Regions from separate parts of the Prauserella sp. PE36 genome, predicted to be linked through region 1. Evidence: riboswitches for the same ligand, from Rfam matches in the RefSeq annotation. Region 1 holds a riboswitch; the other holds the start of a gene.
What was found. Region 1 has a riboswitch for thiamine pyrophosphate ahead of thiO (glycine oxidase ThiO). Riboswitches for the same ligand answer to the same signal wherever they lie in the genome.
Positions count from the first base shown of each region.

Region 2: it holds a riboswitch for thiamine pyrophosphate, as region 1 does, so the genes downstream of both, DI005_RS35775 (thiamine ABC transporter substrate binding subunit) here and thiO (glycine oxidase ThiO) in region 1, are expected to answer to the same signal.

Region 1 is NZ_QEQT01000111.1:57,042-61,176, reverse strand. Features, by position in the region: gene DI005_RS36975 (ion transporter) at 1-212, shown strand, start outside; gene DI005_RS36970 (MarR family winged helix-turn-helix transcriptional regulator) at 311-739, opposite strand; gene DI005_RS36965 (thiazole synthase) at 820-1,584, opposite strand; gene thiS (sulfur carrier protein ThiS) at 1,587-1,787, opposite strand; gene thiO (glycine oxidase ThiO) at 1,793-2,908, opposite strand; TPP riboswitch at 2,903-3,008, opposite strand; gene thiE (thiamine phosphate synthase) at 3,041-3,724, shown strand; gene DI005_RS36945 (hypothetical protein) at 3,702-4,135, opposite strand, start outside.
Region 2 is NZ_QEQT01000110.1:104,520-108,654, reverse strand. Features, by position in the region: gene DI005_RS35790 (dihydrofolate reductase family protein) at 1-426, shown strand, start outside; gene DI005_RS35785 (hypothetical protein) at 886-1,152, opposite strand; gene DI005_RS35780 (4a-hydroxytetrahydrobiopterin dehydratase) at 1,231-1,521, opposite strand; TPP riboswitch at 1,554-1,665, shown strand; gene DI005_RS35775 (thiamine ABC transporter substrate binding subunit) at 1,696-2,748, shown strand; gene DI005_RS35770 (iron ABC transporter permease) at 2,724-4,135, shown strand, end outside.

The DNA of each region.
Region 1 (4,135 bases):
TCTACATCCTCGTGTCCAGCTTCGCGGTGCTGAACCTGTTCATCGCCGTGGTGGTGAGCGCCATGGAGGACCAGCTGCGCGACGAGATCCGCGAGGAGGAGGGCAAGCACGCCGCCGAGCAGGCCGCCGTGAGCGCGGAGATCCTCGCCGAGCTACGAGCCCTTCGCGCCGAGGTCGCCCACCTCCGCGAACGCCAACCCGACCCGAGCTAGCCGAGCCGCCCAACTGCCGAGCCGCCCAACTGCAGTGAAGGCCACCTTCACTGCGTTGAACGCAGTGAAGGTGGCCTTCACTGCAGGGGGCGAACGGGTCAGTCCTCTTCCGTTAGGAGGGCCTCTAGGGCGGGCAGCGCGGCGGCGAGTGCCTCGCGGTGTTCCGGGGAGAGCCGGTCGATACGCGCGCTCAGCTCGTGGATGCGGGTGGAGCGCACCCCGGAGAGCGCCCGCTCGCCCTCCTCGGTCACCGTGGCCAGCCACGCGCGCCGGTCGACCGGGTCCGACTCCCTGCGCACGTAGCCGGACTCGACGAGCGCGGCGACGATGCGAGACATCGTCGCCGCGGCCACGCCCTCCTTCGCCGCGAGGTCGCCCAAACGCAGCTGGCCGTAGGCGCTGAGCGTCGCCAGCGCCGAGATGGCACCGTGACCGGGCCCCGGCGAGCCCGCCTGCCGCAGTGAGCGCGAGAGCCTGCCGATGGCGAGGAACAACCTGCCGGGGACGTCTTGCGACGACGTGGTCACCTAACGCTCCTTCGGGTACGCGCGCGCCGGAAATTGCGGTTCACCATACGTTGTGGCAGGTGCGGGCGCGCGTGAACCCGTCAGCGTGGCGGACTCGACGCGTGTGCCCAGAACCGCTGCGGAATGCGGCCTGCCGCACGGGCCAGCCTGCCCGCGGAGACGGCCGAGCGCATGGCGCAGGCCATCCGTTCGGGGTCCTGCGCCCGGGTGACGGCGGTGGACAGCAGCACGGCGTCGCAGCCCAGCTCCATCGCGAGCGTCGCGTCGGAGGCCGTGCCGATCCCGGCGTCGAGGATGATCGGCACGCTCGCGCGGGCCACGATCAGCTCGATGTTGTGCGGGTTGCGGATGCCGAGCCCCGTGCCGATCGGCGCGCCCAGCGGCATCACCGCCGCGCAGCCCGCCTCCTCCAGGCGCAGGGCCAGCACGGGATCGTCGTTGGTGTAGACGAACACCGTGAAGCCGTCGGCCACCAGCCGCTCGGCGGCGTCCAGTGTCTCGACGGGGTCGGGCAGCAGCGTGCGGTCGTCGGCGTGCACCTCGAGCTTGACGAGATCGGTCTCCAGCGCCTCGCGCGCGAGCTGAGCCGTCAGCACCGCCTCCGCCGCGCTGCGGCAGCCCGCGGTGTTGGGCAGCAGCGTGATGCCGAGCCGCCGTAGCAGCTCCAGCACACCGGAGCCGCCCTCGGCGTCGGCCCTGCGCATCGCGACCGTGGTCAGCTCCGTGCCCGAGGCCACGAGCGCACGCTCCAGGACGCTGAGGTTGGCCGCCCCGCCGGTGCCGATGATGAGCCGCGACGTGAGCTTGTGGTCACCGATCACCAGGTGATCGCCTTCGTCGATCATCTCTACCCTCCTTGCACGGCTGTGAGGATCTCCAGCCGGGCGCCGTCCGGCACGACGACCTCGGCCCAGTTCGCCCTGCGCACGACCTCGCCGTCGAGCGCCACCGCGACGCCCTGGCGCGGCGTGCCCAGCGCGGTCAGCAGGTCGGCCACCGTGCTGCCGTCGGGGAACTCCCGTTCCTCGCCGTTGATGTGGATGTGGATGTGCATCAGACTCGTTCCTCGCTGCGAATCCGGTTTGGGTGTGCCGCCGCGGCTCCCGGAGGCAGGGGCGCGTCCGCGAGCAGGGCGAGCACCGCGTCGGCGGTGACGGGCGCGAGCAGCAGCCCGTTGCGGTGATGGCCGGTCGCCGCGAGCACCCCGGAGCCGAGTTCGCCCAGGTAGGGCAGGTTGTCGGCGCTCGCGGCGCGCAGTCCGGCCTTCGTCTCGGTGAGTTCGTACTCGGCGACGGCGGGGAAGATCCGTTCGGCGCCCTCCAGCAGCTCGCGCACGCCGCGGGCGGTGGGGGCCGGATCGAACCCGGCCTCGTACTGCGTGGCGCCGAGCACCAGCTCGCCGTCGGCGCGCGGGACGAGGTAGACGGGCCTGCCCTCGACGAACGCGCGGACGGTGCGCTCCGGCGGCGGCAGGGTGGTCCGGCGGGCCCGCAGGCGCAGGATCTCGCCCTTCAAGGGGCGGACGTGACCGGTCAGCTCGGGGGCGAGCCTGCCGCTCCACGCACCGGCCGCGAGGACGACGGTGTCGAAGCCACGCTCTCCGGAGGCGGTGCGCACCGAGTCCTCGGTGACCTCCTCGGCCGCCTCGGCGACGAACCTCGCACCGTGCCGCCGCGCCGCGCCGAGCAGCGCGTCGAGGAGCCTGCGGTTGTCGACGGCGAGGTCGCCTGGCACCACGAGCCCGCCGCGGACCGCACCGGACAGCCCGCCCTCGGTGCGGCGCAGCTCGCGGCCCGTCACGTAGGTCGCCTCCCGGCCCAGTTCTCGCAGGTACTCGCCGAGGACCCGCAGCTGTTCGGCGTCGGCGTGGTCGAACGCGGCGACGATCGTGCCCGAGTACGAGAGCCCGGGGTCGAAACCCTCGGCGGCCAGTTCGCGGGCGAAGGCCGGCCACCGCCGTAGCGACTCCTCCCCCAGTTCGAGCACGGCCTCCTCACCGGGCCAGGCCTCGGTGACCGGCGCGAGCATCCCGCCTGCGACCCACGAGGCGCCACGGGCGGGATCGGGGTCGAACACCGTCACGCGGTGTCCGGAGGCAGCGGCACGCCACGCGATGGCCAGGCCGATCACACCGGCGCCGACGATCGCGAGGTTGGGGTTGCTGGTCATTGGAATCACGCTCCCTGCGCCGGCATGATCCGGATCAGGTTCCACGGTCGGAGCGGCGGCTCCCTCTCAGCCCGTGCCTCGGGCTCCCGTGCGGACGTCCCCCACCGTACAGGGCCGTACTACGGTGACGCCATGCCCGGCCTCAATGGTGATCAGATCCGCCAGCGCCTCGCGGACGCCCGCCTCTACCTGTGCACCGACGCCCGTCTCACGCGCGGCGACCTCGGCGAGTTCGCCCGCGCGGCGCTTGCGGGTGGTGTCGACATCATCCAGCTGCGTGACAAGACCGGCGGCGCGCCGCTTGAGGCGCGCCAGGAGCTGGCCGCGCTGGAGGTGCTCGCGCAGGCGTGCGCGGAGTACGGCGCGCTGCTCTCGGTGAACGACAGGGCGGACGTCGCGCTCGCGGCGGGCGCCGACGTGCTGCACCTCGGGCAGGACGACCTGCCGGTGACGGTCGCGCGCCGCGTGCTCGGCGACGAGCCGGTGATCGGCCGCTCGACGCACTCGGCGGAGCAGGCGCGTGCGGCCGCGGCGGAACCCGGCGTGGACTACTTCTGCGTCGGGCCGTGCTGGCCGACCCCGACGAAACCCGGCCGTGAGGCTCCCGGGCTCGACCTGGTGCGGTCCGTGTCGGGCGGCATCGACACGGACCGTCCGTGGTTCGCCATCGGCGGCATCGACCTCGGCAGGGTGCCCGAGGTGCTGGCCGCGGGAGCCGACCGGGCCGTCGTGGTCAGGGCCATCACCGAGGCCGACGATCCCCGTGACGCGGCCGCCGAGCTGCGGAAGGGACTCACGGCACCGCTTCGGGCGTGAGCTCGAGCCCGCCGCCGCCCTGCCCGCCCTGGTCGCCGGGCAGGTCGCCGGGCAGGGGCAACTGCTCCTCCGTCGGGGTGGGCTCGGAGGAGCTGCTGCTCGGCGATGGCTCAGCCGGCGGGGGCTGCTGCTCCTCGGTCGGGCCGGGGGTGCTCTCCTGCGTGGGCGTGTTCTCCCCGGTGGTCTCCGTGGAGCCCGTCGGCTCCTGCTGCTCGGTGCTGGGCTGCTGACCCGGCTGCTGCTCCCGGTGCTCGGTCTGGCCGGAGGTGTTGCCGACCAGTTCGTTCACCGTGCTGCGCCCGTTGCCGGACAGTGAGCTTCCGGTCGCCAGCTCGAAGCCGGTCACCACGAACATCCCGATCACGAACGCCGCGACGCTCGTGCCGACCAGCAGCGGCCAGCGGCGCTTCC
Region 2 (4,135 bases), on a different contig from region 1:
AAGGTCACGAAAGAGATCGGCGCGGTGGTCGGGGGAGCGAACAAGGCGCAGACGATCGAGGACGGAGAGGTTCCGTATGGAGGCAGCCTGCGGGTGCCGGTCTACCTCATGACTCACAGCGCTCACGAACCGGTCGAGAAGGATGGTGTCACCTACACCTTCGTCGTCGACGACATCGAGCGGGCGGTCGAGTTGGCCAAGCAGGCGGCCGGAGACGACAAGTCGGTGAGTCTCTTGGGTGGCAGCATCGCGAGGCAATGCCTGGCGCTTGGGCTGGTCGACGAGATTCAGCTGCACGTCGTGCCGATTCTGCTCGGCAAGGGCATCTCGCTATTCGCCGGCCTGGACAGGCGCGTCGACCTCGAGCGCGTCGAGACCGCCGCCTTTGCCGGCGAGGCGCACGTGCGCTACCGCGTCCGTTCCTGAGTGATCTCCGGAGAAACGGGGCCGGTCACTGCGGCGGCCTTCGGTGGCGACAAACGCCTGTCGCGGATGGCGCTCTCCGTGTTCCACGGCCTGAACGGCATCGATCACACCGCGCCGGAGCACGATTCGCGACCTCGTGGTCGGCGCCTCCACGGCGTCCTTCCGTGTCCCGAGATCGCGGCAGGTTCACCGCCTTGACGCGAGCACGCTAGCGCCGAGGCGCCGGGCGGACCGGGCGCCTCGGCTTCGGCGTGTGGTGGCTCAGCCCGCCGCGGCGAGCAGGATCACGAACAGAAGGGTGACGGTGACCGCGAACGCGGTCACGACGGCCTGCTGACCCGGTGAGAGAACGGGGGCGCGGTTCATGTGGTCCCCAAAATGACTGGTGGTGGGCGATTCACCCCTGACAGCGCCTGACCCGTCCCCGTTGTTAGCTTCGGCGGTGAACTGTGGGCCAATTCACAATCGACGGCCTTTCGCGGTGTAGAACAGCACCGCGCCCGCCAGCGCGATGATGAGTGCGAATGCCCCACCGCCCACCACGAGCGCCTGCGTGATGTCGCTGCCCTCTGCGGTGGCCGCTCGCTCCCGGGTCTCCGCTGCCGCGGGCAGCGCCCCGACGCCGAAGACCATCAGCATCAGCAGCCCCGAGACGATCGAGAGCCTGCGATGGGACGTGGCACCCGAGACTCCGGATGTGTTGACAGCGTTGCTCGAACGGCTCATCGCGCACTCCCTTCCACCCTCTTGCGGCTACCCGGACAACGCGCCACGACACACCGGAGGTTGCCATCCCGGCGGAGATCACATCTCGTCGATCACCCCGTCGATCTCGGCGGCGAGGGAGATGTCCTTCTCCGTGATGCCGCCCTCGGAATGGGTGCTGAGCCGGAAAGTCAGTGTGCGCCAACGGATGTCGATGTCCGGGTGGTGGTTCTCGTTCTCCGCGATCTCGGCGACGCGGTTCACCACCTGGATCGCCTGTGAGAAGGAAGCGAGCTTCGCCTCGCGCCGGATGGCGTCACCCTCGCGCTGCCATTGGGGCAGGTGCCCCAGCGCTTCGTCGATGCGTTCGTCGTTGAGTACGTCTGCCATGCGTCCATGGTGGTACCGAGGCGAGTACGCTGCACGTTTGCCACGGGAGTCCGGCGAAGGCCGGGCTGAGAGGTGGGCGAGAGCCCACGACCGTTCGCACCTGATCCGGATCATGCCGGCGCAGGGAGGCCCCACTCCTTGCCGGGACGACGCCGGTCACGACAAGGAGGGTTGATGAGGTTCCTTCGTGCGGCGGCCGCACTGTCACTGGCCGGGCTGCTGACCGCGGGTTGCACCCTGACGGGTGGGAACGACGACCAGGAGGCCGAGGGTCCCACCACGGTCACGCTCGTCACGCACGAGTCGTGGGCGGCCCCGCAGGAGGTGCTCGACGCATTCGAGCGGCAGTCCGGCATCCGCATCCGCGTGCTGAAGGAGGGCGACGCCGGTGAGCTGACCAACAAGCTCGTGCTCACCAAGGCCAACCCGATCGCCGACGTCGCCTACGGCGTCGACTCGACGTTCGCCTCACGCGCGCTCTCGGAGAACGTCTTCGAGCCCTACACCAGCCCGGAGGCCGACCGCGGCCCGCAGCGGTACTCGGTGGACTCGCAGCACCGGCTCTCCGCGGTCGACGTCGGCGACGTGTGCGTGAACATCGACACCGGGTGGTTCGCCGAGCGCGGCCTGCCGGAGCCCGCGACGTTCGACGATCTCGCCGACCCGAGGTACCGCGACCTGCTGGTGGTGGAGAACCCCGCGACGTCGTCGCCAGGGCTCGCGTTCCTGCTCGCGACCGTCGCCCGTTACGGCGAACAGGGCTGGACGGAGTACTGGCAGCGCCTGAGGGACAACGGCGTGCAGGTGGTGAGCGGCTGGACCGAGGCGTACACGCAGGAGTTCTCCGGCTCCTCGGGCCAGGGCCCGAGGCCGATCGTGGTGTCGTACGCGTCCTCGCCGGCCGCGGAGATCGGCGACGACGGCAAGCCGCGCACCAAGGCTCTGCTCGACACGTGCTACCGGCAGGTCGAGTACGCCGGGGTGCTCGCGGGCGCCAAGCACCCCGACAAGGCCGGCAAGGTCGTCGACTTCCTGCTCTCCCAGCAGTTCCAGACCACGGTCGCCGAGAACATGTACGTCTACCCGGCGCGGGAGGGTGTGGCGTTGCCGTCCGGCTGGGCGCAGGCCGCGCCGCTGCCGGAGGACCCCGCGTCGCTGCCCGGCGAGCAGGTGCAGGCGGGCCGTGAGCGGTGGATCGAGCAATGGCGCGCGCTGCTGGAAGGCTAGGAAGGCCAGGACTCCGCGCGGGTCCGCGAACCTCGGCCGCGGGCGTCACGGCGCTCGCGGTGGTGCCCATCGCGTTCCTCGTGGTCTTCTTCGCGTGGCCGGTCGTGGCGATCCTGCGGCTCGGCTTCACCGACGGCGGCGTCGCCAAGGCACTCGTCGAGGCGCAGACGTGGCAGCTCGCCGCGTTCACCGTGGCGCAGGCGGCCGCCGCGACCGTGGTCGCCGTCGTCCTCGGCTTCCCCGTCGCCTTCCTGCTGGCGCGCGTGCGCCTGCCTGGGACGGCGCTGGTCCGCACGTTCGTGCTCGTGCCCTTCGTGCTGCCGACCGTGGTGGTGGGGCTCGCGTTCCGGGCGCTCTGGCCGGACGGCGGAGTGACCACGATCGTGCTGGCCAACGCGTTCTTCAACGTCGCCGTGGTAGCGCGCACGGTCGGCGGCCTGTGGGCGCACCTCGACCGGCGGGCCGAGGACGCGGCGAGGGCGCTCGGCGCGTCGCCGTGGCGGGCGTTCCGCACGGTCACGCTGCCTGCGCTCGCTCCGGCCGTCGCGTCGGCGGCCGCGGTGGTGTTCCTCTTCTGCGCCACCAGCTTCGGTGTCGTCCTCATGCTCGGCGGGTCGCGCTACCGCACGCTGGAGACCGAGATCTACCTGCGCACGGTGAACCTGCTCGACCTCTCCGGCGCCGCCGCGCTATCGCTCGTCCAACTGGCCGCCGTGCTCGCCGCGCTGGCCATCGGGGCGCTGGCGCGCAGGCGCAGGGAGACCGCGGTGCGGCTGCGGTCGAAGGCCGAGACGGCGCGCCGCCCGGAGGGTCGCGAGTGGTGGGTCGTCGGAGCGGCGTTCGGGGTGCTCGCACTGCTGCTGGCACCGATCGTCGCGCTCGTGCTGCGGTCGGTGTCCTCACGCGACGGCTGGAGCCTTGCCGGTTACCGCGCGCTCGCGGGCAGCGGTGAGGACGGCACGCTCGGCGTCACCGGCTGGGACGCCGCGCTGAACTCGCTGCGCACGGCGTCCGACGCGACCGTGCTCGCGCTCGTGATCGGCGTGCTCGCCGCCGGGACCCTCGTGGCGCTGAGGCGCTCGCCGGGGCGGGGAGCGCGCGCGACGGGCGAGGCCATGGACGCCGCCCTGATGCTCCCGCTCGGGGTGTCGGCGGTGACGGTCGGCTTCGGTTACCTGATCACCCTCGGCGAACTGCCCGGTGACCTGCGGACCTCGCCACTGCTCGTGCCGTTCGCGCAGGCGTTGGTGATCATCCCGCTCGTGGTGCGGATGGTGCTGCCGGTGCTGCGATCGGTGGACGAGCGCCTGCGCCAGGCCGCGGCGACGCTCGGAGCGAGACCGGCCCGGGTGTGGCGCGAGATCGACCTCCCGCTGGCGGCCCGCTC